One region of the Stenotrophomonas sp. GSD10 genome, then DNA from elsewhere that is predicted to be linked to it. Evidence: riboswitches for the same ligand, from Rfam matches in the RefSeq annotation. Region 1 holds a riboswitch; the other holds the start of a gene.
What was found. Region 1 has a riboswitch for cobalamin ahead of btuB (TonB-dependent vitamin B12 receptor). Riboswitches for the same ligand answer to the same signal wherever they lie in the genome.

Region 1 (14,780 bases):
ACGCGAACACGAACAACGCACCCTGCTCGCTGTCGCGCAGTTCGATGCGGCGGCCATGCAGCTGCACGATGCGCTGCACGATCAACAGGCCCAGGCCACCGTTCTCGCCACGGCGCGCGCCCAGCGCAGCCGGTGCCTGGAACAGCTGCGCGCGCAGTGCCGGCGCTACACCCGGGCCATCATCGGCCACACTCACCTCGACGCTGTCCGGTGTCGCACGCAGGCGTACCTCGATCCGGCCACCCTCGGGCGCATGACGCAGGGCGTTGTCGAGCAGATTGGTCAACACCCGCTCGACCAGGCCCAGGTCGGCGCGCACCAGTGGCAGGCCCGGCGGGAAGTCCGCATGCAACCTCTGGTTGCGGGCCTGCGCGGCCAGCTCGAACTTCTGCAGTACGTCCTGCAGCAGCTCCGGCAGCGCGAACACCTCCCACTCCAGCCGCACTTCGCCATGCTCCAGCCGCGCCAGCTCGAACAGCGCGCGTGCAAGGCGGCCGACCTTGGCGCTCTGCGCCAGCGCGATGCCGAGGTAGCGGCGGCGCTCGTCCGGCGACAGCGTGGCATCCTTCAACGCCAGCGTCTCCAGATAGCCGTGCAGCGATGACAGCGGAGTGCGCAGGTCATGCGAGATGTTGGCCACCAGCTCGCGCCGCTGCAGGTCCTGCTGGCGCAGCTGCTGCCATTGCTCTCCCAGCCGCTGCGCCATCTGCGCATGCGCGTGTTCAAGGATCACCAGCTCGTCGCGCTCACCCGGCCGCAGCGGTTCCGGCGGCGGCAACGGTGTGGGGGCGTCGATGTCGAAGGCCTGGATGCGACGGGTCAGCCGGCGCAGCGGCCGGGTCACCCAGTAGAAGGCCACCAGCCCGGCCAGCAGGCCGAGGCCACCTACCAGCACCACCGACCACCATGTGGTGTTCCACTGGCTGCCGGCGGCAAGATCATCGGACAGCATCTGCCGGTGCTCGCCCACCAGCACCACGTACACGTAACCGGCCTGGCGTCCCTGCACGATCAGCGGCGCGGCACTGAACACCTTGCGCCCGTCCGCACTGCGCGGGTCATCGCCAAGGATCGGCAACGGCGCACCGGACAGCAGGCGACGCAATGGCGCCACGTCCACCCGGTTGCGCACCAGATGGCCGCTGGGCGCATCGTGGCCGAGGATGCGGCCCTGATCGTCCAGCAGATACACCTCGACGCTGGGATTGACCGCCATCAGCTGGCCGAACAGCGCACGTACCGCGGCATCGCGCATGCCGCTGGTGTCCATCAGCTCGCTGCGCTGGGCGATATGTTCGGCCAGGCCCAGCGACAGCCGCTGCACGACTTCCTGTTCGTGGCGCGTGTTGGCGCGCATCTGCAGGGCCAGCAGCGCCATGCAGCACATCAGCATCAGCGCGGCGATCACCGCCGCCAGCTTCTGCCACAGGTTGGGCTTGATCATGCCGCCGCCCCGGCCGGATCGACCAGCTTGTAGCCGCGTCCCCACACCGTCAGCAGCCGCCGCGGGTTGGCCGGGTCCGGCTCGATCTTGCTGCGCAGCCGATTGATGTGGGTGTTGACCGTGTGCTCGTAACCATCGTGCTGGTAGCCCCAGACCTGGTTGAGCAGCTCCATGCGCGCGAACACCTGGTCCGGGTGGCGCGCGAAGAACAGCAGCAGGTCGAACTCGCGCGGGGTCAGCTCAAGCGCGTTGCCATCCACCGAAGCGGTGCGTGCCACCGGGTCCAGCTGCAATCCGCCCAGCTCGATCGCACCGGCATCAATGCGTGCGCTCTGCGCCATCGCCTCGGCACGGCGCAACAGCGCACGTACCCGCGCCACCAGCTCCGGCATCGAAAACGGCTTGGCCAGATAGTCGTCCGCACCCAGTTCCAGGCCGACGATGCGCTGGGTCTCGCTGCCGCGCGCACTGATGATGATGATCGGCACGTAACGCGCCATCGCGCGTGCACGCTGGCACACCTGCAGGCCATCCACGCCGGGCAGCATCACGTCCAGCACCAGCGCATCCCACGGTCCGTCCTGTTCGAGCAGGCGCAGGCCGGCGTCGCCGCTGGCGGCGTGGGCGACGTCGTAGCCTTCATCGCCCAGGTGCATGCGCAGCAGGTCGGCGATGTGGGCATCGTCTTCAACGATCAGCACGCGTTTGGTGGACATCGGCAGCTCAGGGCCAGTGGGGAGGCTGCCCGCATTGTGGCGCGGGACGGCCGCCGATACCTCACGAAAAATTGAATCCTGCGTGAGGATTCGTTGACCCGGGCAAGCGCAGCATGGCCCCGTCGCCCCTTCCCGGAGTCCGCCATGCCCCTCACCCGACGCCATCTGCTGGGCCTGGGCGGTGTCGCCACCGCCGCCGGCCTGTTCGGACTGGGCGCCTGCAGCCGTGCCGCACCGGCCGCCGCCGAGGCACGGCCGGTGCGCCAGTTCGAGGTCATGCACAGCGATGCGCAATGGCGCCAGCAGCTGACCCCAGCGCAGTACGCGGTGCTGCGCCAGCAGGCCACCGAACGGCCCTGGAGCAGCCCGCTCAACAAGGAACACCGGCAGGGCACCTTCGCCTGCGCCGGCTGCGCGCTGCCGCTGTTCTCCTCCTCCACCAAGTTCGAGAGCGGTACCGGCTGGCCCAGCTTCTGGGCACCGCTGCACAACGCAATCGGCGAGGACCGCGACGTCACCTTCGGCATGCTGCGGGTGGAAGTGCACTGCCGGCGCTGTGGTGGCCATCTCGGCCACGTTTTCAACGATGGCCCGCGCCCGACCGGGCTGCGTTACTGCATGAACGGTGTGGCCATGGTGTTTGTTCCCGGCGCCGGTGATGGCGCTGCCGACGGCTGGCGCGTGCCGGTCGGTTCTTCCCCTGTTTCCGGAGCCTGACCATGCTGCTGTTGCTGCTTGCCTACCTGGGCGGTGCGCTGACCCTGCTCAGCCCGTGCATCCTGCCGGTGCTGCCGTTCGTGTTCGCACGCGCCGACCGCCCCTTCCTGCGCAGCACGCTGCCGTTGCTGCTGGGCATGGCACTGACCTTCACCGTGGTTGCCAGCCTGGCCGCGGTGGGCAGCCAGTGGGTGGCACAGGCCAACCAGGTCGGACGCTGGATCGCCCTGCTGCTGATGGCGCTGTTCGCGCTGGCACTGTTGTGGCCACGACTGGCCGACCATCTGCTGGCGCCGTTCCAGCGCGTGGGTGCGCGGCTGAGTGCGCGCGCCGATGCCGCTGATGCCGCCGGCCGTGGCGGCGCGTGGACCTCGCTGCTGATCGGCATCGCCACCGGCCTGCTGTGGGCGCCCTGCGCCGGGCCGATCCTTGGCCTGGTGCTGACCGGCGCGGCCCTGCACGGTGCCAGCGTCGGCACCAGCACGCTGCTGCTGGCCTATGCGCTCGGTGCGATCACCGCGTTGGCGCTGGCGGTCTGGGTGGGTGGCCGCGTATTCCGCGCCCTGCAGGCGCGCCTCGGTCTGGGTGACGTGCTGCGCAAGATGTTGGGCGTGGCCGCGCTGCTGGCGGTGGTGGCGATCGGTCTGGGCTGGGATACCGGCCTGCTGACCCGCCTGTCCACGCTCAGCACGGCGCGCATCGAACAGGGCCTGCTCGATGCGGTGCCCGGCGCGCAGCCGGCGGCACCGCCGATGATGATGATGGCCGGTGCCAACGCCGCTGCCGATGCACCGCTGCCGGTGGAAGGCACCCTGCCCGCGCTGGACGGTGCCACCGGCTGGCTCAACAGCCCGCCGCTGAGCGCCCAGCAGCTGCGCGGCAAGGTAGTACTGGTCGATTTCTGGACGTACTCCTGCATCAACTGCCTGCGCGCGATGCCGTTCGTGCACGAATGGGAGCGGCGCTACCGCGACCACGGCCTGGTGGTGATCGGTGTGCACACCCCGGAGTTCGCTTTCGAACGTGACCCACGCAACGTCATGAAGGCGGTTGAGCAGTTGAAGGTCGCGTACCCGGTGGCGCTGGACAACCAGTACACGATCTGGCGCGCGTTCAACAACCGCTACTGGCCAGCGCAGTACTTCGTCGATGCCCAGGGCAACATCCGTGGCCACCAGTTCGGTGAAGGCAACTACGCGCGTTCGGAACAGGTGATCCGCCGCCTGCTGGCCGAGGCCGGCCAGACCCATCTGCCGCCGCCGGCCGACCCGGCCGCTGCCGAACTGAAGGGCGTGGCCGCGCAGGCCGACATGGGCAACCTGCGTTCGCCGGAGACCTACCTGGGCCACGCCCGCGCCGAGCAGTTCGCCTCGCCCGGTGGACAGCGTGCCGATACCGCCTTCGACTACTCGCTGCCCACTGCGCTGGCGCTGAACCAGTGGGGGCTGTCCGGCCACTGGACGGTCACCGACGAGGCGGCACAGCTGCAACAGGCCGGCGGCCGTATCGCCTTCCAGTTCCATGCGCGCGACCTGCACCTGGTGCTGGCGCCGAGCCAGGAAGGAAAGCCGGTGCGCTTCCGCGTGCTGCTCGATGGCAAGCCGCTGCCGGCCACCGACGCCGGCAGCGATGTCGGCGCCGACGGCAGTGGCGTGGTCGACGAACACCGGCTGTACCAGCTGGTGCGCCAGCGCGGCACGGTCGGCCCGCACCGCTTCGAGATCGAGTTCCTCGATGCGGGCGTACAGGCCTATGCCTTCACCTTCGGTTGAACCAGGAGGACATGATGAAACTCTCCTTTGAACAGGGCGTCGCCGCGGGTGTTGCCGGGCTGGTCGCCACCGCGCTGATCGCTGCAGTGCTGCTGGTCGATCACGGCGCGATGGCGGCCCCTTCCGAGGCGGCGGCATCGCTGAAAGCGCTGCCCGCACCCACCGGCGACGCTGCGTTCGGCGATGACGCCACTCATGCCAGCGTGGTCTTTGCCGGCGGCTGCTTCTGGGGCGTGCAGGGCGTGTTCCAGCACGTCAAGGGCGTGAGCAATGCGGTGTCCGGCTATATCGGCGGCAGCGCTGCCAACGCGCGGTACGAACGGGTCAGCAGTGGCCAGACCGGCCACGCCGAAGCGGTGAAGATCGACTACGACCCGCGCCAGGTGAGCTACGGGCAGCTGATGCAGGTGTTCTTCGCGGTGGCCCATGACCCGACCCAGCTCAACCGGCAGGGCCCGGACCACGGCAGCCAGTACCGCTCGGCCATCTTCAGCGACGACGCCCGCCAGCAGGCGGCCAGCCGTGCCTACATTGCCCAGCTCGGCCAGGCCGGCAGTTATTCCGCACCGATCGTCACCCAGCTGGTCAGCGGCCAGCACTTCTACCCGGCCGAGAGCTACCACCAGAACTACATGAGCAACTACCCGCAGGCGGCCTACATCCGCTATTACGACGCGCCCAAGCTGGCGGCGTTGGGCAGGCAGTTCCCAGCGCTGTACCGGCGCGATGCGGTGCTGGTGCCGATGCGGTAGAGCCGGCCGCTGGCCGGCTACCCCGCCGTCCCGACAAAGGGATTGCCGGCCAGCGGTCGGCACTACCTACACAACAAAAAAGCGCACGGCCATCCAGCCGTGCGCATGGAAAGTATCGCCCGGGCACCGATCAGGCCTGGCCGACAACAGCATGCTAGGCTCGCCGTCATCATGGGTACAGCTCCAGATGACGGGACATTCGATGGATACAGATGACCGCAGCGCGATGATCCCTCCCCGCTACCAGCGGCTGTCCGATGAACTGGCCGAGGCCATCCACGGTGGCCGCCTGCCCGTAGGCAGCCGCCTGCCGTCGTTGCGGCAGATGGCATCGCAGCGGCAGCTCAGCCTGAACACCGTGATCGCCGCCTATCGCCAGCTGGAGGATGCCGGCCTGGTGATTCCGCGGCCCAAGGCCGGCTTCGAGGTGGCGCCGCGGCTGTCAGTGCCGGATCGCTCGCTGCGCGATGTGCCCTCGGCACCGACCGCGCCGCTGCAGCAGGTGCTGATGGCCCGTGTACTGGAAGCGCAACGGCGCCCCGGTGTGATCGACCTGGCCTTCGCCGGCCCGCGCGGTCGCCAGTTCTATCCCGGCGCGCAGTTGGCCAAGCACACCGCGCAGGTGCTGCGCCATGGCCAGCAGACAGTGGAGACCTACGCACGCCCGAATGGATCACCGCGGTTGCTGGCGCAGATCGTACGGCGCGGCCCGCGCATGGGCCTGCACACCCACAGCGAGCGTCTGCTGCTCACCCATGGCGCGATGGAGGCCCTGCAGCTGGCACTGCGTGCGGTCACCCAGCCCGGTGATGCGGTGGGCATCGAAGCGCCGTCGTACTTCAACCTTTACCCGCTGCTGGCCACGCTGGGCCTGCAGGCCATCGAACTGCCGACCCATCCACAACACGGCCTGGACGTGGACGCGCTGGAGGCGCTGCTGGAGCACACGCCACTGGCGGCACTGGTGGTGATGCCGACGGTGCACAACCCGTTGGGCTGCACCATGCCGATGGCCGCCAAGCAGCGCCTGGCCGAACTGGTCAACGCGCGCCAGCTGCCGCTGATCGAAGATGCGGTGTATGCCGAGCTGCAGTTCTGCGAGCCACCGGCACCGCTGCTGAAGGCCTTCGATCGCGACGGCTGGGTGATGGTGGTCGGTGGCTTTTCCAAGACGCTGGCGCCGGACTACCGCATCGGCTGGCTCGATGGCGGCCGCTTCGCCGAGCGCATCGCACTGCTGAAATTCCAGTCCACCGGCGGCGAACCGCAGCTGCTGGGTGACGCAGTGGCCGCGTATCTGGAAGCGGGCAGCTACGAGCACCACCTGCACCGCATGCGCCGCCTGTATCGCGAACAGGTCGGACGGCTGCGCCAACTGGTGGCCGAGCACTTCCCGGCCGGCACCCGTGCCACCGAACCGCAGGGCGGCTTCCTGCTGTGGCTGGAACTTCCCGGCGTCGATACCCGCGAGCTGTTCGAGCGTGCGCTGGTGGAGGACATCGTGTTCATGCCCGGCCAGGTGTATTCGCGCGGCGCGCGCTACCGCCATGCCCTGCGCCTGTCGTGCTGCCAGACGCTGGACGTGCGCTTCGTTGGCGCGGTGGAGCGCCTGGGAGCGATGGCGTGCGAGCTGGCGGCTGCAACACGGTAGTGCCGGTCGCTGGCCGGCAACTGCACTGCCGGCCAGCGGCCGGCACTACCCTCAACGGTCAAGCAGATGCGTGCCCAGGATCTGGCCGTCCGCCCCCGGCAGATGCGGCAGGCGGCCCCAGCACGGCATCGGCAAGCGCTGCTGCAACGTGGCGATGTTCTCGTCCTGGCGCTGCATGGCCGGGTCGATGTGATTGCCGATCCAGCCCAGGCATTCCACGCCGCTGGCCTGCAGCGATTGCGCGGTCAGCCGCGCGTGGTTGACGCAGCCCAGGCGCATGCCCACCACCAGCAGCACCGGCAGCTGCAGCGCACGCACCAGATCGAGCTGATCCAGCGTGGCCGAGACCGGCGCCAGCCAGCCGCCCACGCCCTCCACCACCACGATGTCGGCCTGCGCGCGCAGGCGTTCGAACGCGGCCACGATCGGTGCCAGCTGCACCTGCACGCCGTCCTCGGCGGCCGCCAGTTCCGGGGCCAGCGGCTGCCGCAGCGCATAGGGGTTGAGGTCGGCATAGTCCGGTACCGGCCAGCTGGCCGCCTGCAGCGCCAGCGCATCCTCGTTGCGCAGGCCCTGCCCCCGGTCTTCGCTGCCGCTGGCCACCGGCTTCATGCCAACGGCACGCAGGCCGCGCCGGCGCAGGGCATGCAGCAGCGCCGTGCTGGTGGCGGTCTTGCCGATCTCGGTATCGGTGCCGGTCACGAACAGCGCGGGCGGCAGGGTGGCAGGCAACGGCATCGACAGGCTCCAACAGGGCAACAGAGCGTTCATTATCGCCGGCCCGGTGCGCTTGCTAGACTGCATGCATGTTCGCCAATGCCTCGCTGACCGGCAGCAAGCCGGAACAATACGCCCAGCTGCTGGAGCAGGCCCGTGGCCTGGTCTACGGTGAGTCCGACCGCATTGCCAATGCGGCCAACCTCTCCGCACTGGTCTACCACGCCCTGCCCGACCTGAACTGGGTGGGCTTCTACCTGTACGACGGCAAGGAGCTGGTGGTCGGCCCATTCCAGGGCTTGCCGGCCTGCGTGCGCATTCCGCTGGACAAGGGTGTGTGTGGCGCCGCTGCCAGCCAGCGCGTAACCCAGCGTGTGGAGGACGTCGATGCCTTCCCCGGCCATATCGCCTGCGATTCGGCCTCACGCTCGGAACTGGTGGTGCCGCTGCTGCGCGGCGATGAGCTGATCGGCGTGTTCGACATCGACAGCCCCAAGGTCGGCCGCTTCGATGCCGACGACCAGGCCGGCCTGGAAGCCATCGCGCGCGTGTTCGTCGAGGCGCTGGGATGAGCGCACCGAAGCTGCGCAACATCGGCCCGAAAAGTGCAGCCTGGCTGCGCCAGGTCGGCCTGCGCAGCCGCGAGGACCTGGCCGCGATCGGTGCGGTCGGTGCGTTCGTCAAGGTCAAGCGGGCCGGCTTCAAGCCCAGCCTGAACCTGCTGTACTCGCTGGAAGGGGCCTTGCTGGACTGCCACTGGCAGGAACTGAGCGAGCCGCAGCGTCAAGCGCTGGTGCAGGACTACGAGGCACGCATCGCCGCGCATCCGCTGAAGGCAGCCGGCCCGGCCTCGGGTCCGGTGCATGAGCAGCGCTTCGATGACGACGGTGACGCTGAGGACAGCGCAGCGGACGACGCCGACGAGGATTGACGGCGCGCGCCGGTAGAGTCGAGCTTGCTCGACTTCTGCCGAAAGCAGTCGAGCAAGCTCGACTCTACGGACGGCCGAAGCACCAACAGGGTTACGGCTGCTGCAGCTCCAGCAGTTCGCCCACCAGGCCCACCTCACCGCGCTCCAGCCACACCCGCAGACGGGTACCGTGGTCGATGCGCAAGGCCCAGCACAGCGACATCGGCAGACCGCAGACCTGCGACAGCACCATGCGCAGCGGGCCACCGTGGCTGACCACCAGCGTCGGTAGCGGCTCCTCCTCGTCCAGCAGCCGGTCGAGCGCGCGCGCGATGCGCCGTTCGAAGTGGCCCCAGCTTTCACCGTTGGGCGGCGGGAACGCATGCGGATCGGCGTGGAAGGCTGCCAGCGCGTCCTCCGGCAGGTCGAACAGCGACTGCCCGTCCCAATCGCCGAAATCCAGCTCCTCCCATTCCTCGTCTGCTTCCACATCCAGTCCGCGCGGGGTGGCCAGCGCCATCGCCGTATGCAGCGAACGCAGGCGCGGCGAACTGATCACCCGCTGCCATTCCTGCCCGGCGTAAGCCTCCACCAGTTCCTGCGGCAGGCGCGCCAGCTGCGGCGGATCGCTGCGGCCATCGAGGTATTCATCACGGCCGTTGCCCGCGTGGCGGACCAGATCGAGAATCATCGCTGCCGGCCGGTCTGTACCTGCCGGCGCGGCAGCGCCTCGGACAGGCCAGCGGCGGGGATCGGTAGCGGTTGGAACAGAATCATCGGCAACACTTCCAGAACGGATGCCCCGCGACGGGGCGCATCATTCTAGCGTGCGCCGCCCTCTGGCTGCCCACCTGCAACGGCGCTGCGCACCGGCGTGGCGGGCGACATCAGCCGTTTGCCGAGACGGATCATCGGTGCTTCGACGAAGCGATGGCCGAGTGCAGCCAGCGGCAGTACCACCAGCAGCGTCATCGCCGCGCACAACAGGTAGCCGACACTGCCGCCCTGGACGGCAAGCACCCGCGCGAACACTGGACCGAGCACCGCGATGACGATCGGATGCCCGAGATAAAGCGAATAGCTCACCGTGCCCAGCCAGGCGGAGAAGCGATTCACCAGCCAACGCGGCGGGCACTGCGAGAAGCCCAGCAGCAGGCACAGGTAGCCCAGCCCCGACAACTGCCACTGCCAGGGGCCGGCGGCAGCCCACGCGGCTGAGGACGCGGCCAGCAGCAACAACAGCACACCCGCCAGGTTCAACCCCTTTGCCCAGCGCCGCGCGCGCGGTGCCGGCAACCGCGCCAATGCAGCAAAGGCATGGAAGCCCACCAGCCCCATCGCGAAGACGGGGGCATGGCGCAGCCAACCGTAGTCACCCAGCGAGGCCTGGAGGCTCGGGCCCAGCACGCCCGTCCAGGCCAACGCCACCAGCGCCAGCAACCCGATCAACAGGGCCCAGGCGCTGCGCGCCTTGCCGACCAGCACGTAGAGCGCGGGAAAGATGGCGTAGAACAGCATCTCCACGCCCACCGCCCAACTGGCCCACACGATGCCCGCTTCCCATCCCGGGAACAGGTTGAAGGTGAAGGACAGGTTGGCCGCGATCTCCCCCATGAATGGCCGGCATGGTCGCCGCGACCATCGCGGAACAGGGAGAACATCAACAGCACATAGAAGAGCGGCGCGATGCGAAGGAATCGATGCAGGTAGAAGCTCAGCAGCGGCCGGCCACTGGCCTGGTGCCGGGGCATGGTGTAACACAGGGAAAACGCACTGATGACGAAGAACAGCGCAACGCCGGTGGCCCCCATGTGCACGGCCGGCAGCCAGGCCGCCGCTACCGGCAGGGCCGGTGCCGGCATCGACTGTACGTGGTACAGCACCACGTACACCGCCGCCAGGCCGCGCAGGGCATCGAGAAACTGCAGGCGATCCTTCGCAACCATGGCCACTCGCACGAACCTGAAGAGGCCACTACTCTAACGCCCGCGGCAGGCAATGACTTAGACTGCGCGCACTTCCAGGTGACCTGCGGCTTCGGCCGGCAGGTTGAAACGGGAAGCCGGTGACGCGTGATTCCGCGCCATGCCGGCGCTGCCCCCGCAACGGTAAGCACGTCAGTTCCAGGCAATACGCCACTGTGCCGCGCGCACGGGAAGGCGCCTGGACGGTGGCCTCGCGCCACCCGGCGGCGAGCCCGGAGACCGGCCCGGAAGCCTCAGGTCGCGATGCGGTGGGCATGGCGCCGGATGCCTGCAGCCTGCGGGCATCGGCGCGTGCCTGCCTTCACGGCTTCTCCCCTTCGCCACGCGGGCGTGCGTGGCACCTGGAGTCCCCCATGAAGCTGCAGTCCCGAATGCTGTCCCTGGCCGTGCTGGCCGCCCTGCCCGCGCTGGCGCAGGCCAACGAAAACACCACCGCGCTCGACCAGATCCTGGTCACCGCCACCCGCACCCCGATCGCCCTGCAGGACAGCATCGCGCCAGCGCAGGTGATCGACCGTGCGCAGATCGAATCCAGCCAGGCCACCTCGCTGCAGGAACTGCTGCGCGGCCGTGCCGGCATCAACCTGACCAATGCCGGTGGCCTCGGCAAGCAGAGCTCGCTGTTCCTGCGCGGCACCAACTCGGGCCATACCGTGGTGCTGGTCGATGGCGTGCGCATCAACAGCGCCGATCTCGGTCTGGCCATGTACCAGGACCTGCCGCTGGCGCAGATCGAGCGCGTGGAAATCGTCCGTGGTCCGCAGTCGAGCCTGTACGGTGCCGACGCCATCGGTGGCGTGATCCAGATCTTCACCCGCCGCAACCAGGGCGATTTCGCCCCGCACTTCCAGCTCGGTGGCGGCAGCAATGGCCTGCGCGAGGCCAGCGGTGGCATCGGCGGCGGCAGCGAGCGCGGCTGGTTCGGCGCCGACATCGCCTACCAGCATTCCGATGGCATTGATGCCTGCCGTGGCTCGGCCACGCTGTTCACCGGCTGCTTCGCCGACGAGCCTGACCGCGACGGCTACCGCAACCTGTCCAAGAGTCTGCGCGGCGGCTATACCTTCAACGAGCAGTGGAACGTGGAAGGCAGCGCGCTGCGCGCCGATGGCAAGAACCATTACGACGGCTACTACAACTATTCGGAAACCCGCCAGCAGGTGCTGGCCGGCAAGGTGCGCTACACCCCGTCCGAGCGCGTGGCCGTCACCGCCAACGTCGGACGCAGCGACAACGAATCGGACAACTTCGGCGCCTTCGATGTGCGTGGCAGCGCGCAGACCCACCGTGACAGCGCTTCGCTGCAGAGTGATTTCAGCGTGGCCGAAGGCCAGCTGCTGAGCGCCGGCGTCGACTGGAGCGAAGACAATCTGGACGGCAGCAGCGCCGGTTACCTCGTCGACAGCCGCCGCAATACCGGCGTGTTCGTGCAGTACCAGGGTCGCTTCGGTCGCCACCAGCTGCAGGCCAGCGCGCGCAACGACGACAACCAGCAGTTCGGCAACCACGCCACCGGCAGCGTCGGCTGGGCGATGGAGCTGGGCCACGGCCTGCGCCTCAACGCCAGCTACGGCACCGCCTTCAAGGCACCGACCTTCAGCGACCTGTACGACCCATGGAGCGGCGTGCCGACCCTGGATCCGGAGAAGTCCAGAAGCGCCAATCTGGGCGTTTCGCAGCAGGGCCAGGGCTGGCACTGGGGCCTGGACGTGTACGAAACGCGCATCGACGATCTGATCACCTACGATGCCGCGACGTTCCGGATGCAGCAGGTGGAGAAGGCGCGCATCCGCGGCGCCGAACTGACCGGTGGCGCGCTGCTGGCCGGCTTCGACATCACCGCGCAGCTGAGCTACACCGACCCGCGCAACCGCACCGCTGACAATGCCCAGTTCGACAACTGGCTGCCGCGCCGCGCGCAGCAGACCGCTCGCCTGGACATCGACCGTCGCTTCGGTGATTTCCGCGCCGGGCTGACCGTGCAGGGTGCGGGCAAGCGCTATGACGATGCCGCCAACACGGTGAAGGTCGGCGGCTACGGCACGCTGGATCTGCGCGCCGAGTACGCATTGACGCCGTCGTGGTCGCTGCTGGCGCGCGCGGCCAACGTGTTTGACCGCAGGTACGAGACGGTGGCGTGGTTCAACCAGCCCGGCCGCGAGTACCAGTTGAGCGTGCGCTACCAGCCGAGGTAGTGCCGGCCGCTGGCCGGCAACATCGGGATCTTCGGCAACGCATTCCGGGGTGCCGGCCAGCGGCCGGCACTACCCAGTGCGTTGGCCCGGGTTACCGCCCGACGACCGGCGTTGTCCGTTGAATCAACGCTGCAACCCCGGCAGTTCGCGCAGGTCATCGATCACCGCCACCGCATGCGCGGTGGCCAGATCCAGGCCGCGCGGATAGCCGTAGCGCACCAGTGCGATCGGCATGCCGGCATCTTCGGCGGCGCGGAAATCGGTGAGCGAGTCACCGACCATCAGGCAGTCCTCCACCGGCAGCCCGAAATGGGCGGCGATGTGGCGCAGCGGCTCGCCGCTGGGCTTGCGCTGTGGCAGCGAATCACCGCCCAGCACCAGCGCGAACGCGTCGGCGATGCCCAGGTGCTGCAGCAGTGGCGGCACCAGGGCTTCGGGCTTGTTGGTGCAGATTGCCAACGGCACGTCGCGGGCACGCAGCTGCGCCAGCGCCCCGGTCACCCCTTCGAACAGCTGCGGGCTGCGCAGCAGGCAGTCGCGGTAATGCACCATGAACACCGGCATCACGGCAGCCAGATCGACCTTGCGACCGGCCGCCTGCATGGCCTGTTCAACCAGCCGGCCCACGCCGTCGCCGATCCAGCCCAGCACGGTGGATTCGGGCACGCGCGCCATGCCGATCTGCTCCAGCGTGCGGTTCAGCGCTTCAGCGATATCGGCAGCGCTGTCCACCAGCGTGCCATCAAGGTCGAACACAACCAGCGGATAGGGATACGACAAGGGACGGCACCTGCACGACGTGGAGCCGTCCATTGTACGCCGCCCGTTTTCCTGCCAGACCGGCCTCAACCGATGCGGCGCGCGCGCGTGGCCAGGAAAGTGGGCAGATAGCGATCGATGAGGAAGCGTGGCTGTGGCTGCCAGTCTTCCATGAAGCGATCGATGACGAAGCCGGCATCGAGCTGGCCGCCGAGCAGTTCGGTCAGGCTGTGGCCGAAGGTCAATGCATCGCCACGGGCCAGTTTCGCTTCGCGCTCGGCCGGCGCCAGGTCTTCCAGATCCGAGTAGGGAATGGCGTACTGCGGCCGGATCAGGCCCTGCGCATCCAGCTGCGGATCGCGTGCACCGACAAACAGCACCGGGTTGTAGAAGCTGGCCATCAACAGGCCATCGCGGGCCAGCACGCGGTGGCACTCGTTCCACACCGGGCGCACGTCGGGCACGTACAGATTGGAGATCGGCTGGAACACCACATCGAAGCTGCCGCTGGCGAAGGCGTGCAGATCGCGCATGTCGCCCTGCACGGTGCGCAGCTGCAGGCCATCGCGCGCGGCCACCGCACGGTCCTGTTCCAGCTGCCCATCGGAAAGGTCGAACACGGTGACCTCGGCACCGGCCGCCGCCAGTACCGGCGCCTGCTGGCCGCCGCCAGAGGCCAGGCACAGGATGCGGCGGCCGCGCACATCACCCAGCCAGTCCAGCGGCAGCGCGCGCGGGTCAGGTGCACCTGCCATCGCCCTTCGCGGGCGGCGGCGACGGTGGCACTGTCCACGGGGCGCGACCATTCGCGCACCTCGCTGGCCTGGCGATCCCAGGCAGCACGGTTGTGGTCGATCAGGGCCTGTCCATGGTTCATGCGTTCTCCTTGCCCGGTGGGCGCCAATCCAGATCCTGGAAGGACGGGCTGGCGAAGCATTCGGCCAGGAAGTCCAGGAATCGCCGCATGATAACGGGCTGCTGGCGCCGCGATGCGTACACCGCATGAATGCCCAGCTCGTCCAGACTGAACTCGGGCAACAGCTCGATCAGCTCGCCACTGCGCAGCAGCGGCGCCACCTGGTAGGTCGGCAACATGGCGATGCCGGCGCCGGCACGCACCGCTTCCAGCAACAGCGACGCCTCGTTGGCGCTGATGTTGCCG
Region 2 (14,780 bases), 4.3 Mb from region 1:
TGCGCAGCGGCCCGGCCGGTTCGATATCGCCAGAGGTGACCATCGCCTGCGCGCGTGCCAGGTCGGCTTCGATGTGCCGCACCTGCACCAGATACAACGCACCGGCCTCGCTGAGTGCCAGCTGGCGCGTGCTGCGGTTCAGCAGCCGTACGCCCAGATGGGCCTCGAGCCGGTTGATGTTCTGGCCGACGGCGGTGGCGCTGATGCCAAGGGTGCGGGCCGCAGCGGCAATGCTGCCGGTCTCTGCCGTGCGGGTGAAGCTGCGGATCAGTTGCAACAGGTTCATGACCTACCAGCTTGCCATGGGATCGGCCAAGTATCGCTTGGGACAGAACCAAGCCCTTCGGTTGCATCGGTGACCATCGATCCGATCAACACCCTGCTGGCCTACACTGCCAGGATGCGCCCCGACTCCATCCTCACCCTGTCCTGCCCCGATCGTACCGGCATCGTCTACCGTGTGTCCGGCCTGCTGTTCGACCACGGCTGCAACATCCTCGACGCCCAGCAGTTCGGCGACGAGGAGAGCGGCCGCTTCTTCCTGCGCGTGCATTTCGACCGCGACGCCGGCTTGCCGCTGGACACCGTGCATGCCGCGATGGCCACGCTGGCGGCCGAGTTCGGCATGGATTGGCAACTGCACGACGGTCGCCGCCGTGCGCGCCTGCTGGTGCTGGTCAGCAAGCAGGGGCATTGCCTGAACGATCTGCTGTTCCGTGCCCACAGTGGCCAGCTGAAGGTGGACATCGCCGCAGTGGCGTCCAATCACGCCGACTTCGCGCCGCTGGCCGCGTCCTACCAGGTGCCGTTCCATCATCTGCCGGTGAACGCGGAAACGCGCGCGGTGCAGGAGCAGCAGATCATCGATCTGGTCGAGCGCGAACGCATCGATCTGGTGGTGCTGGCGCGCTACATGCAGATCCTGTCACCCACGCTGTGCCGCGCATTGGCTGGCCGGGCGATCAACATCCACCACAGCTTCCTGCCCAGCTTCAAGGGCGCGCAGCCGTACCACCAGGCGCACGCGCGCGGGGTCAAGATCATTGGTGCCACCGCGCACTACGTGACCGAGGATCTGGACGAAGGCCCGATCATCGAACAGGACGTGGCCCGCGTCGACCATGCGATGGCGCCGCGCGAGCTGGTGCGGCTGGGCAGCGATACCGAGTCGCAGGTACTGGCACGTGCGGTGCGCCGCCATGTGGAGCACCGCATCCTGCTCAACGGGCATCGCACGGTCGTATTCCGGTAGTGCCGGCCGCTGGCCAGCAACGGCACCTATCCCGGGGTTGCCGGCCAGCGGCCGGCACTACCACCGATGACCGGTAATGCCCGGCGGTTTTCTCACTCTCCAAGAGGAGCGGCTTCATTCGCATTCCACGCCTTTCCTGCAGATAGGCCTGGGGCACGTTGAGCGGACGCCATCAATGTGCTCCAGAAGGCCAGGCGGAATCGAAGACCACATCGGGTCCAATATGAAATCAACGCCCTCGCGACGCGCGAGTTTGGCGGCTGGTATGAAGTCGGCATCGCCCGCCACCAGTATGATCTGGCGAACCTGCCGCTTCAGCGACAACGATGAGATATCCAGACCAATACGCATATCAACGCCCTTCTGCCTGACTTCAGGGTGCAGATCGCCGGGCAGGAGCGTGGAGAATGAGCGCTTGCCTTTCAGGAGCGCATCGAGCGTTCGTGAATCGGTTGTCCACGAACCGGAGTCCGCGAGATGGCCAAGACGCAGTGCCACTTTTCGCTTCTGCTTCAGGGCCTCGTGAAGGCTGATCCTGAAGTGTGCTTCCGGCGAGCGTGCATAGTCGATGCAGGCGCCCGAGATCGGGTTGTGCATCCGCTTCCGGAGTGGTGGGCAGTCGTAGAAGAAGATGCGGTAGAGATCCCGTCGTTCACACCCCGACGAAGTCAGGTGCGCAAGTGCCCACCGGTAGGCAACCTCTGCGGCACGTTCAGCGTTGCTGGCGTTGTGAGGTTCAATCCGGCGGAATCTCTTAACGAAGTATCCGCCATCGATGAGGATCGCCGTTGGCATGCCTTTGCCCTTTCGATTCCTTCCAGTAAAAAGCCCTCGGTTCGGCCGTCCCGCGATCTGTAGGGGGCGTACTTGGAGGGCTGGAGGTTCATTGTGTTGCTGTCTGCAGGGGCATACAAGCGGCAGAGGCGACATGATGACCAGGTAGTGCCGGGCCACGCCGGGCAGCACGCGGGTCAGATCACCGCAATCCCCGCCTTGCCCAGCGCCTCGCGCACCATCGCGTCGTTGGCCTCGGTCACCGGCCGGGTCAGCTCCCACAGGAACTTCACCCGGAAGCCGGATTTCACCGCGTCCTGCGCGCTCCATAGCACGCAGTAGTCACGCGCCAGGCCGCACACGTGCACCTCGCGGATGCGGCGCTCGTGCAGCCAGCCGGCCAGGCCGGTGGCCGGGCGCTCTCCGTCAGGGCCATGGTTTTCGCGGAAGGCACTGTACGAATCCACCTGTTGGCGCGTGCCCTTGCGCAGGATCAGGTCGGCCGAGGTCCAGTCCACGCCGGGGTGCAGCACGGCGCCTTCGCTGCCCTGCACGCAGTGGTCGGGCCACAGGGTCTGCGGCTGTGCATGCAGCAGGATGGTCTCGAATGGGCGCTGGCCGGGATGCTGGCTGGCGAACGAGGCATGGTCGGCCGGGTGCCAGTCCTGGGTGGCCACTACCGTGCGGTAGTGGCGCTGCGCCAGCAGCGCGTTGATCGGCGCCACCAGTGCATCGCCCTGGTCACAGGCCAGCGCGCCGCCGGGCATGAAGTCCGGCTGCAGGTCGATCACCAGCAGGGCGACATCGGCGGGCAGGACAGTCATGGCAGATCCACTACAAACTGAAGGGGCGACCAGCGTGGCCGCCCCCGAGCGCACGTCAATCGCCCTGCGGCGTCTCAGCGTCCTGCCCGTAGTACAGCAGGCCGATCTTGATCCGCTCGCGGCCGGTTTCACGGCGATGGCGGTTGGCATCGCGCAGCGAATACACGCAGCCGCAGTACTCCTGCTGGTAGAACTGCTCGCGCTTGCTGATCTCGACCATGCGGCTGGCACCACCGCCCTTGCGCCAGTTGTAGTCCCAGTACTGCAGGCCTTCGTAGCGCGACGCGGCGCGGATGCCGCAGTCGTTGATCTGCGCCATGTTCTTCCAGCGCGAGATGCCCAGCGACGAGCTGATGGTGTCGTAGCCGTGCTCGTGTGCATACAGTGCGGTGCGCTCGAAGCGCATGTCGAAGCACATCGTGCAGCGGATGCCGCGCTCGGGTTCGTTCTCCATCCCGCGCGCGCGGCTGAACCAGTTGTCGGTGTCGTAGTCGCAGTCGATGAAGGGAATGTCGTGCTGCTGCGCGAAGCGGATGTTCTCCTGCTTGCGCAGCTCGTATTCCTTCACCGGGTGGATGTTGGGGTTGTAGAAGAAGATCGCGTAGTCGATCCCGGAGGCGGTGATCGCCTCCATCACTTCGCCCGAACAGGGCGCGCAGCAGGAATGCAGCAGCAGGCGCTTGCCGTTGGCGGGCAGTGTCAGGGTGGGGCGTTGGAGCTCGGTCATGGTCGGGTACCGCAGGGGCCGCCGGCAACGGCGACGGCCCCTGCCTCAGGGCGTGGGGAACGGGTCTGACCGGATACCGTGGAAAGGACGCGCGCGACCGCGCTGCCCGCCTGCGCAGGACAACGACAGCCCCGGCACCCTCCCCGCGGAGAGTCCAGGTCGAATCAGGGGACGGTCGTGTCCCCCGGCCGGGGCCGGTCTTCGGGCTGATGGACACGGGCCGAAGCCCTCCTACTCCCTGCCGCTTCCCAGGCGTGAGCCCAGTGCTGTTGGCAGGATTCGTTTCCATTCACCGCTGCGGGGCAGCTCCGGAATGGGCGCGCCAGGCGCCTTCACCGGATTCCCGTTCAAATCCCTGCCTTTGCCGGAGCGAGGGCAGGGATACCTTCGGCGTGTGCACGGTGGACCGGTTGGCGGCAATGGTCAAGGACCGAATTCCGTGCAGTGGTGTGGCTCACTTCTCAGGTTGTGAGAGCGTCCCTTGCCATACTGGACACCAGCGGACGGGAGAGGGCGTGTGGCAGACAAATATTGCGATCTGGTCATGAAGGGCGGCATCACCAGCGGCATCGTGTATCCCAATGCAGTACTCGCGCTGGCCCGCGAATACCGCTTCAAGAGCATCGGCGGTACCTCGGCCGGCGCCATCGCCGCTGCAGTGGCGGCGGCGGCGGCCTGCGGCGATCGTCGCCAGCAGGCCGGCGAGCGCCTGCCCGATGATGCGGGCTACAACGGATTGTCGGCGGTGTCGGCGCAGCTGTCGCAGCGCGGCTTCATCTATCGGCTGTTCCAGCCTGCACGCGGTGCGCGTGCGGCGTACCGGCTGCTGGTGGTACTTACCGGCAATGCCGGCCTGCCGCGCAAGCTGCTGTGCCTGGCCATCGCGGTGTTCACCATTGCACCGCTGGAAGTGCTGGTTTCGCTGGCGCTGCTGCTCGGCCTGGGGTGGTGGGGCGGTGGTTGGAGCGGCATGGCGGCCACGCTGGTGCCGTCGCTGCTGTGCGCGTATGGGGCGGGTGTGGCCGGCGCTGCGCTGCGGGTGGCGCGGGTGGCGCGGCGCAACCTGCTGGGCCTGTGCAGCGGTCTGGGGCGCGACCGCTCCAGGCCGGCACTGACCGAGTGGCTGCACACCTGCCTGCAGCAGCTGTCGGGCAAGGCACTGGACGCGCCGTTGACCTTCGCCGACCTGCATGACGCGCCGCGCTACGCCGGTGAGCCCGACAGCCCGCATGCGATCAGCCTGCAGATGATCACCACCTGTGTCTCGCACAACGAACCGCGCACGCTGCCGCTGGGCGGGGCGCAGTTCTGGTTCCTGCGCGAGGAGTTTGCGCAGCTGTTCCCGGCCAGCGTGGTGCAGTGGCTGGTGGACCATGCCGGGCCGCCGCTGGAGGTGGACGGGCGGCACTATCACCGCCTGCCGCAGGGCCCGCAGCTGCCGGTGCTGGTGGCCACACGCATGAGCCTGAGCTTCCCGCTGTTGATCAGCGCGGTGCCGTTGCATGAGCCGTCGCGCCGCGAGCGACGCTGCGAGCCGACGGCCGCGGCGGCCGACCCGGAGCACAACGTGGCCGACAGCATGGAAGGGCTGACCAGTGCCGGGCAGACCTGCGGCCCGGTGATCACCGCCTTCCGCATCTGCTGGTTCTCCGATGGCGGCATCAGCAGCAACTTCCCGATCCACCTGTTCGATGCCGCGCTGCCGCGCTGGCCGACCTTTGCCATCAACCTGGTCTACCCGCAGCACGCCGAAGACGTGAGTCATGGCAGCAGCGGCCGCCAGGCGCTGGAACATGCGGTGTTCCTGCCCACCGAAAACCGTCACGGCTGGCAGCGCACCTACCAGTCGATCGCCACGCCGTTGGCCGCCGCCGAACTGGGCCGCTTCCTGTTCGCGGTGGTGGCGACCATGCAGAACTGGCGCGACCTGCTGCAGGCACGGGCGCCGGGCTACCGCGACCGCATCGTGCACGTCAGCCTGCAGGGTGACGAGGGGGAATGAACCTGGACATGCCGCAGGAGGTGCTGACCCGCATCGCCGACAAGGGCAGCCTGGCCGGTGCACGCTTCTGTGCGTTCTCGTTCGAGAACCACTACTGGATCCGCTGGCGCAACCTGGCCTCGGCCTACCAGCGCTACACGCTGGAAGTGGCGCGTACCGATGATCCGGCGCAGCAGGTACTGGCGTATCGCGCAGCCTATTCGATGGTCGCCAGCGGCGTGCCGGCACCACCGTCGTACAAGCTGGGCTCGGAAGACAAGCGGTTGGGGTCACAGCAGCTGTGGGGGCTGATGGTCGAACAGGGCCGCAGCTGGGACGACCTTGGCCCCGACCTCACCGATGGGGCGCCGCGGCCACTGCCACAGATGAAGGTGACGCCGATCTACTGAGCCGATGCTCGGTAGATCCACGCCTCGGGGCAATCGGGGTCAGATCCGTTTTCCGCAGGAAAACGGATCTGACCCTCCCCGGGGTACCTCAGCGCCACGCCTCCACCACCGCATCACCCCGCAGCGGCGCATACAGCGGCAATGCCAGCTCCTGCTTTACCCAGCCCGGGTTGAGCGTGCGCAGGCCGGCCAGATACTCGCGTGCCAGCGCGGCATCGCCCTGGCGCATGGCCAGCCGCGCAGCCCGGGCCCAGGTGCGGTCCCAGCCGTGTGCCAGCGACAGCGACGTCGCCAGCGCGGCGCGCGCACCGGCCACATCGCCTTTCTCCCAGCGTTGCTCGGCACGGATGATTGCGTCGTTGGACAGGCGCATGTCGTACAGCTCGCGCAGCCGCGCTACCGCGCGTGGATCGGCGTCCACGCGCAGGTCGGTGTCCTGCCAGTCGCCGCCGGGGGTGCGCACCAGCAACGCCGCCGACCATTGCCCGCTGCGTTGGCCCCCGCCGCCTGGCCGGCTTCAAGTGCCGCCAGCAGGCGCGCCGCCAGTGCGCCGCGTGATGCCTGGAAGCGGCGTTGCATGGCGGCCAGCACCTCCGGCCCGGCCAGGCCGTTGCCCTGCACGCTGAGCATGCCCTCACCGTGTGCACCGGCCCAGTCCGCCTGTTGTGCGCTGGCGCCGGTGTACTGCGCATTGCCGCCGCGCGCGCTGACCAGTCCCACCTGGCGCTCGGCCAGCGTGGTGCCATCGAAGTCGCCGTCTTCATCGAGCAGCTGCTTGAGCACCTGGGCAGGCGTGCGGCCCTTGGCCAGCAATGCGAGGCCCTTCGACCCGTAAGTCGGGTTGGTTTCGAACTGGCTGGCGACGGCACCGACCTTCGCCTGCGCCCACGGCACACCCACGCCACCGACCGCCAGGTTGTGCGTGGCCACTGCCACGCCGCAGTCGCCGGCCTCGTTGCAGGCCACGATGGAAAACGTCGCCCACGCCGGTGCGCAGACGGCAGCGAGCAGCAGGGCCAGGCAGGGGCGTAGCAGGAACATGGGTGTCTCCAGGGCGGGCATCCCGATTGGGATGCAGCCGACGCACGAAAGGTTTAGTCCCGCGCATCCCATCATGGGGTCAGATCCCTTTTGCAGGCAAAAGGGATCTGACCCCAACGGCATCAACGCCCCGGCAACTGCGCGAATGCGCGCTGCATGCAGTCCTCGCGCGGGCACACGCGGCAGCCCGGGCCGATCGATACCGAGTTGCCCGGGCTCTGCACATCCAGCCCCAGCGAATACACCAGCCGCTCGGCGTGCTGCAGGTCGCAGCCCAGCGCCACGGCGAAGGTCTTGCGCGGCTGGCCGTGGCCGACCGGCCCGCTGCTGACCTGCCGCGCCAGCCAGAAATGGCGGCGGCCATCAGGCATGCGCGCGGTCTGGGTGAGGATGCGCCCAGGCTGGTTGAATGCCTCGTACACGATCCACAGCGGGCACGAGCCGCCCACCTGCGAGAAGTGGAAATCGGTGGCCGAATGACGCTTGGACACATTGCCCGCGCGGTCCACGCGGATGAAGAAGAACGGCAGCCCGGGCGCACTGCGCCGTGCCAGCGTACTCAAGCGATGGCAGACCGCCTCGAAGCCCACGCCGAACTGGTGCGCCAGCAGCTCGATGTCATAGTTGCTGGCTTCGGCCGCACGCAGGAAACGCATGTACGGCATCACCAGTGCGCCGGCGAAATAGTTCGAAAGACCCACCCGCGCCTGCGCGATGCGCGCCTCATCGCTGAAACCGGCACGCGCCACCACCGCATCGATCTGCGGCAGGTAGCCGTGCAGGGCCAGCTCGGCCGCCATCTGGAACGCCTGCTGGCCCGGTTCCAGATAATCGGGCAACCACAGCCGGCGCGTGCCGGCGTCGTACTGGCGCTTCTCGCGCCCGGCCTGCAGCGCGGCCACTTCCACCAGCACCCCGTGGCGGTCGGCCAGCAGCTGGCGCAGGCGCGGCGCCACGTGCCCGGGCGACAACACCCACTCGGCGAACAGGCGTTCGGCCAGCTCGTCCAGTTCGGGAATGTGGTTGTGCATGCGGTTGAAGAACTCGCGCACCTGGTCGCCGGCTGGCAAGGTGCTGCCGGCCCCCGGCTCGCCGAGCTGGAACTCCAGTGCGGCGGCATGCTCGCGCAGCGCCAGATGACGGCGGTGCAGGTCCAGCAGGGCGCGGCTGACCTGCGGCAGGTTGCCGGCCAGGGCGCGCAGTTCGGTGGCACTGACGTCGGCCAGGCCCAGGTCGCGCAGGGTCTCGCCCAGCGCTTCCTGCAGCGCGGCGGGCTCATCCTCGTCGAACAGCGGCGAAACGTCGCCCAATACCTGGCCCAGCTTCTTCTGCACGGCCGGGGTCAGCGGGCGTTTGTTGCGCTCGATCTGGTTCAGATAACTGGCCGACAGCCCCAGCGCCCGCGCCAGGTCGGCCTGGCTGTAGCCGCGCTGTTCGCGCAGCCGCAGCAGGCGCAGGCCGAGTTGTCGCTGGGCAGCTGAATAATTCACAGAATTAACAGGAATCGTGGGGCGTGTTGGCCAGATTAAGCGGGTTCAGCCCGGAAATCGAGGTGGGCGCTGTGAATAATGCCAAGCATCTTTCGAGCCCGTGGGATTGTCGTCATGACTGTTGCAGCGCCCCGTATCCGCATGCTGATCGATGGCCAGTTCATCGAATCGGCCACCTCCCACTGGCAGGACGTGGTCAATCCGGCCACCCAGGACGTCCTGGCCCAGGTGCCGTTCGCCACCGCCGGTGAAGTGGACGCCGCCGTCGCTGCTGCCAAGGAAGCCTTCAAGACCTGGCGCAAGACCCCGATCGGCACCCGCGCGCGCATCTTCCTGAAGTACCAGCAGCTGATCCGCGAGAACATGAGCGAGCTGGCCCACATCCTCACCGCCGAACAGGGCAAGACCCTGCCCGACGCCGAAGGCGATGTGTTCCGCGGCCTGGAAGTGGTCGAGCACGCCGCTGCCATCGGCAACCTGCAGCTGGGCGAACTGGCCAACAACGTGGCCAATGGCGTGGATACCTACACGATCATGCAGCCGCTGGGCGTGTGCGCTGGCATCACCCCGTTCAACTTCCCGGCGATGATCCCGCTGTGGATGTTCCCGATGGCCATCGCCACCGGCAACACCTTCATCCTCAAGCCGTCCGAACAGGACCCTATGGTGACCATGCGCCTGGTGGAACTGGCGCTGGAAGCCGGCATTCCCAAGGGCGTGCTGAACGTCGTCCACGGCGGCGAAGAAGTGGTCAACGCCATCTGCGACCACCCGGACATCAAGGCCGTGTCGTTCGTCGGTTCGACCCGTGTCGGCACCCACGTCTACAACCGTGCCTCGCTGGCCGGCAAGCGTGTGCAGTGCATGATGGGCGCCAAGAACCACGCCGTGGTGCTGCCGGACGCCAACAAGGAACAGACCCTCAACGCGATGGTCGGCGCCGCCTTCGGTGCCGCTGGCCAGCGCTGCATGGCCGCCTCCACCCTGGTGCTGGTCGGCGAAGCGCGCAACTGGGTGCAGGACCTGGTCAGCAAGGCCAAGACCCTCAAGGTCAGCGGCGGCACCGTGTCCGGCACCGATGTCGGCCCGGTCATTTCCTGCAGCGCACGCGAGCGCGTGGAAGGCCTGATCGCCTCGGGCGTGGAGCAGGGCGCCAAGCTGGTGCTCGATGGCCGCAAGCCGCAGGTGGATGGCTTCGAGAAGGGCAACTTCGTCGGCCCGACCATCTTTGCCGGTGTCACCACCGACATGCGCATCTACCAGGAAGAAATCTTCGGGCCGGTGCTGGTCATCCTCGAAGCGGAAACGCTGGAAGACGCCATCGCGATGGTCAACAGCAACCCCAACGGCAACGGCACTGCACTGTTCACCCAGTCCGGCGCGGCCGCACGCAAGTTCCAGGAAGACATCGACGTCGGCCAGGTCGGCATCAACGTGCCGATCCCGGTGCCGGTGCCGCTGTTCTCGTTCACCGGTTCGCGCGCCTCCAAGCTGGGCGACCTGGGCCCGTACGGCAAGCAGGTCGTGCTGTTCTACACCCAGACCAAGACCGTCACCGCCCGCTGGTTCGATGACGAGACGCTGAGCCACGGCGTCAACACCACGATCAGCCTGAAGTAACGGCAGGAGCAGCCATGAGCCACTCGATGACGACGGAACTGGAAGAAGCACAGCAGGCGTACCGCGAGGCTGCGCGCGACTTCGCACAGGCCGAACTGGCGCCGCACGCCGCGCGATGGGATGCGGAGGGCATCTTTCCGCGCGAGGCGATCGCCAAGGCCGGTGAACTGGGCTTCTGCGGTCTGTACATGGACCCGGAAGTAGGCGGCAGCGGCCTGAGCCGACTGGACGCCGCCGTCGTCATCGAGGAGCTCGCCAACGTCGATCCGTCGACTGCGGCCTACATCAGCATCCACAACATGGCCTCGTGGATGGTGTCCAAGTGGGGCCAGCCGGCCCTGCGCGATGCGTGGGGCACCGATCTGTCCTCGGGTAGCAAGCTGGCCTCGTACTGCCTGACCGAACCGGGCGCCGGTTCCGATGCGGCCTCGCTGAAGACCACCGCCGTGCGCGACGGTGACCATTTCGTGCTGAACGGCGCCAAGGCCTTCATCTCCGGCGCCGGTGCCACCGAACTGCTGGTGGTGATGGCGCGTACCGGCGGTGCCGGTGCCGGCGGCGTCAGCGCCATCGCGGTGCCGTCGGACCTGCCGGGCATCAGCTATGGCCGCAAGGAAGAGAAGATGGGCTGGAACAGCCAGCCCACCCGTGGCATCACCTTCGAAAACGTCCGCGTGCCGGTCAGCCACCTTCTGGGAGAGGAAGGCGGCGGCTTCAAGCTGGCGATGAAGGGGCTGGACGGCGGCCGCATCAACATCGCCGCCTGCTCGCTGGGTGCTGCGCAGGGCGCGCTGGATGCCGCACGCCGCTACATGGGCGAGCGCCGCCAGTTCGGCAAGGCGCTGGCCGATTTCCAGGCGCTGCAGTTCAAGCTGGCCGACATGGCCATCGAGCTGGTCGCCGCGCGGCAGATGGTGCACTCGGCCGCGCGCAAGCTCGATGCCGGTGCCAGCGATGCCAACGTGTGGTGCGCGATGGCCAAGCGCTTCGCCACCGATGCCGGCTTCAAGATCTGCAACGAAGCACTGCAGATCCACGGCGGCTACGGCTACATCCGCGAATACCCGATCGAGCGCCTGCTGCGCGACAGCCGCGTGCACCAGATCCTGGAAGGCACCAACGAGATCATGCGGGTGATCGTTGCCCGCCACCTGCTCAACACCGAAGAGGAACTGCGATGAAGGATTGGCGTACCCAGGAGCACGTGGGCCTGAAGGTCGAGGCCGATGGCCACACCGCCGTGGTCACCCTGCACAACCCGCCGGCGCACACCTGGACCGTGCACAGCCTGTCTGCGCTGCGCGACCTGGTGGGCGCGCTCAACGCAGACCGCGACATCTACGCGCTGGTGATCACCGGTGACGGCGAGAAGTTCTTCTCCGCCGGTGCTGACCTCAACCAGTTCGCTTCCGGCGACAAGGCTGCTGCACGCGAGGCCGCGCGCCGCTTCGGTGAAGCCTTCGAAGCGCTGTCCGCCTTCCGTGGTGTGTCGATCGCCGCCATCAACGGCTACGCCATGGGCGGTGGCCTGGAATGCGCACTGGCCTGCGACCTGCGCATCATCGAAGACCACGCCCAGGTCGCGCTGCCGGAGGCCACCGTCGGCCTGCTGCCGTGCGCCGGTGGCACCCAGAACCTGCCGCGCCTGGTTGGCGAGGGCTGGGCCAAGCGCATGATCCTGCTGGGTGAGCGCATCAACGCCGAGACCGCGCTGCGCATCGGCCTGGCCGAAGAGAAGGTCGGCAAGGGCGAATCCAAGGCGCTGGCCCTGGAATGGGCGAAGAAGGCCGGTAAGCAGAGCCCGACCAGTATCGCCGCCTGCAAGACCCTGGTGCAGTCCACCCGCACCGGCACCCACGCCTCGGCCTTGGTGGCCGAGCGCGAAGCCTTCGTCGACCTGTTCGACACCGCCGACCAGGTCGAGGGCGTGACCGCCTTCCTGGAAAAGCGCGCCGCGCAGTGGAAGAACGCATGAGCACCGACACCGTTGCCGACGACGCACCGGTGCTGTTCGAGGAGCGCGAGGCCGGCAACGGCACGCGCATCGGCTTCGCTACGCTCAACGCGGCGCGCACGCTCAATGGCTTCTCGCTGCCGATGGCGCACCTGCTGCTGAAGCAGTTGAACGCCTGGGCCGATGATGACGGCATCGCGATGGTGGTGCTGCAGGGCGCTGGCGAAAAGGCGTTCTGTGCCGGTGGCGACCTGCACAGCCTGTACAAGGCCATGGTCGCCTTCCGCGAAGGCGGCCACGCCGACATCCGCGAAAACGCGTACGCCGCCGAGTTCTTCGACGTCGAATACCGCGTCGATTACCTCATCCACACCTACGCCAAGCCGATCCTGTGCTGGGGCCACGGCATCGTGATGGGCGGCGGCATCGGCCTGATGTCCGGTGCCAGCCATCGTGTGGTCAGCGAGCGTTCCAAGCTGGCCTTCCCGGAAATCACCGTTGGCCTGTTTCCCGATGTCGGTGGCAGCTGGCTGCTGCCGCGCGTGCCCGGCAAGGGCGGCCTGTTCCTGGCCCTGACCGGCGCCCTGCTCAACCCGGGTGACGCCATCTATGCCGGGCTGGCCGACGTACACGTGGCCGAAGAGCGCCGCAGCGCGGTGTTCGATGCGCTGCTGCAGGTGGCCTGGTCCAGTGATTCCGCACACAACCACGAACGTCTGACCCATCTGCTGCAGTCGCATGCCAGTGACGCGGCCACCGGCCCGTTGCTGGCCCATGCTGCGCAGGTTGATGCGCTGTGCGAAGGCGATGATCTGGCCGCGATCATCGCGCGCATCGGCGCTTTGCAGACCGACGATGCCTGGCTGCAGGCCGCGCAGAAGACCCTCGCCGCCGGTGCGCCGGGCTCGGCGCGGCTGGCTTTCGAGCTGCAGCGCCGCAGCGCCGGCCAGGACCTGGCCAGCGTGTACCGTCTGGAATACATCACCGCGCTGCACTGCGCCGCCCACGGCGATTTCGCCGAGGGCATCCGCGCGCTGCTGATCGACAAGGACCGCAACCCGCAGTGGAACCCGGCCACCCTGGCCGAGGCCAGCGGTGCGTGGGCTGACACCTTCTTCGCTTCCCCCTGGGCCGATGCCGCGCACCCGCTGGCCGACCTGGGAATTCCCCTTGTTGAAAGGAGCCTTGCATGAGCCGCATTGCATTCATCGGGTTGGGCAACATGGGTGGCCCGATGGCCGCCAATCTGGTCAAGAACGGCCACAGCGTGCGCGTGTTCGATCTGGTCCCGGCCGCGGTGCAGGCCGCCGTCGATGCCGGTGCCAGCGCGGCCGCATCGGCGCGCGAAACCCTGGCCGATGCCGAGGTCGTGATCTCGATGCTGCCGGCCAGCCGCCACGTTGAAGGCGTGTACCTGGGCGACGACGGCATCCTCGCCGCGATCCCGGCCGGTGCACTGGTCATCGACTGCAGCACCATTGCCCCGGCCAGCGCGCGCAAGGTTTCTGAAGCCGCCGCCGCGCGTGGCCTGCAGATGATCGATGCACCGGTATCCGGCGGTACCGCCGGTGCCCAGGCCGGCACCCTGACCTTCATCGTCGGTGGTGAAGAGGACGCGCTGGAACGCGCGCGCCCGGTGCTGCAGGCGATGGGCAAGAACATCTTCCATGTGGGTGCCAGCGGCGCCGGCCAGGTCGCCAAGCTGTGCAACAACATGGCACTGGGCGTGATCATGGCGGTGACCGGTGAAGCCATCGCGCTGGGCGTGGCGCACGGCCTGGACCCGAAGGTGCTGTCGCAGATGATGGCCGTCAGCACCGGCCGCAGCTGGGCCACCGAAGTGTGCAACCCGTGGCCGGGCGTGCTGGAAAATGCACCGGCCTCGCGTGGCTACAGCGGTGGCTTCGGCAGCGATCTGATGCTCAAGGACATGGGCCTGGCGGTGGAAGCGGCGATGAGCGTCGGCGCCTCGATTCCGCTGGGCGAAGTGGCCCGCAACCTGTACTCGATGAATCACCAGGCCGGTCGCGGCAAGCTGGATTTCTCCAGCGTCGTGCAGCTGATCACCAGCGAGAAGTGACCGGGTAGTGCCGGCCGCTGGCCGGCAACCTCATGCCCCCGCGTGGGACAACGAAGGTGGGATGGGCGGATGCCCGGTTTCGACCGGCATCCGCCCATTTTTCTCTTCACGTTGGTAGTGCCGGCCGCTGGCCGGCAGCACCGCATCAGGCAACGATCAGCGTCACGTCGATGTTGCCGCGGGTGGCATTGGAGTACGGGCAGACGATGTGGGCCTTCTGCACCAGCTCTTCCACCTGCTCGCGCGGTACGCCCGGCACGTTGATGGTCAGCTCGGCTTCAATGCCGAAACCGGTCGGGATCTGGCCGATGCCGACCTTGCCGGTGACGGTGGTGTCGGCCGGCAGCGCGACCTTGGCCTGGCCGGCCACGAACTTCAGCGCGCCCAGGAAGCAGGCCGAATAACCGGCGGCGAACAGCTGTTCCGGGTTGGTGCCCGGGCCACCGGCGCCGCCCAGCTCGCGCGGGGTCGACAGCTGGATGTCCAGCACGTTGTCGGAGGAGACGGAACGACCTTCACGGCCGCCGGTGGAGGTGGCCTGGGCGGTGTACAGAACCTTTTCGATGGACATCGGGATGCTCCTGGTCAGTGGGTGGGTGTTGCGTTGGAGCCTACTTTGCCCGGTTT

Region 2: linked by a shared signal. The riboswitch ahead of N4G47_RS20815 (epoxyqueuosine reductase QueH) and the one ahead of btuB (TonB-dependent vitamin B12 receptor) in region 1 are both predicted to bind cobalamin.

Annotation. Positions count from the first base shown of each region.
Region 1 covers NZ_JAOCMC010000002.1:162,265-177,044, reverse strand. The annotation lists gene N4G47_RS00955 (sensor histidine kinase) at 1-1,444, opposite strand, end outside; gene N4G47_RS00950 (response regulator transcription factor) at 1,441-2,160, opposite strand; gene msrB (peptide-methionine (R)-S-oxide reductase MsrB) at 2,305-2,877, shown strand; gene N4G47_RS00940 (cytochrome c biogenesis protein DipZ) at 2,880-4,649, shown strand; gene msrA (peptide-methionine (S)-S-oxide reductase MsrA) at 4,664-5,401, shown strand; gene N4G47_RS00930 (aminotransferase-like domain-containing protein) at 5,604-7,052, shown strand; gene bioD (dethiobiotin synthase) at 7,104-7,790, opposite strand; gene N4G47_RS00920 (GAF domain-containing protein) at 7,859-8,341, shown strand; gene N4G47_RS00915 (TfoX/Sxy family protein) at 8,338-8,700, shown strand; gene N4G47_RS00910 (histidine phosphatase family protein) at 8,792-9,370, opposite strand; gene N4G47_RS00905 (acyltransferase family protein) at 9,502-10,293, opposite strand; partial or broken gene N4G47_RS00900 (acyltransferase family protein) at 10,389-10,625, opposite strand; cobalamin riboswitch at 10,685-10,906, shown strand; gene btuB (TonB-dependent vitamin B12 receptor) at 11,018-12,859, shown strand; gene gph (phosphoglycolate phosphatase) at 12,983-13,639, opposite strand; partial or broken gene N4G47_RS00885 (class I SAM-dependent methyltransferase) at 13,705-14,495, opposite strand; gene N4G47_RS00880 (LysR family transcriptional regulator) at 14,492-14,780, opposite strand, start outside.
Region 2 covers NZ_JAOCMC010000002.1:4,490,525-4,505,304, forward strand. The annotation lists gene N4G47_RS20795 (LysR family transcriptional regulator) at 1-286, opposite strand, end outside; gene purU (formyltetrahydrofolate deformylase) at 401-1,252, shown strand; gene N4G47_RS20805 (NYN domain-containing protein) at 1,367-2,047, opposite strand; gene pncA (bifunctional nicotinamidase/pyrazinamidase) at 2,224-2,850, opposite strand; gene N4G47_RS20815 (epoxyqueuosine reductase QueH) at 2,906-3,577, opposite strand; cobalamin riboswitch at 3,770-3,963, opposite strand; partial or broken gene N4G47_RS20820 (patatin-like phospholipase family protein) at 4,095-5,968, shown strand; gene N4G47_RS20825 (hypothetical protein) at 6,057-6,431, opposite strand; gene N4G47_RS20830 (DUF1028 domain-containing protein) at 6,365-7,009, opposite strand; gene N4G47_RS20835 (helix-turn-helix domain-containing protein) at 7,132-8,499, opposite strand; gene N4G47_RS20840 (CoA-acylating methylmalonate-semialdehyde dehydrogenase) at 8,614-10,119, shown strand; gene N4G47_RS20845 (acyl-CoA dehydrogenase family protein) at 10,134-11,300, shown strand; gene N4G47_RS20850 (enoyl-CoA hydratase) at 11,297-12,094, shown strand; gene N4G47_RS20855 (enoyl-CoA hydratase/isomerase family protein) at 12,091-13,266, shown strand; gene mmsB (3-hydroxyisobutyrate dehydrogenase) at 13,263-14,153, shown strand; gene N4G47_RS20865 (organic hydroperoxide resistance protein) at 14,299-14,724, opposite strand.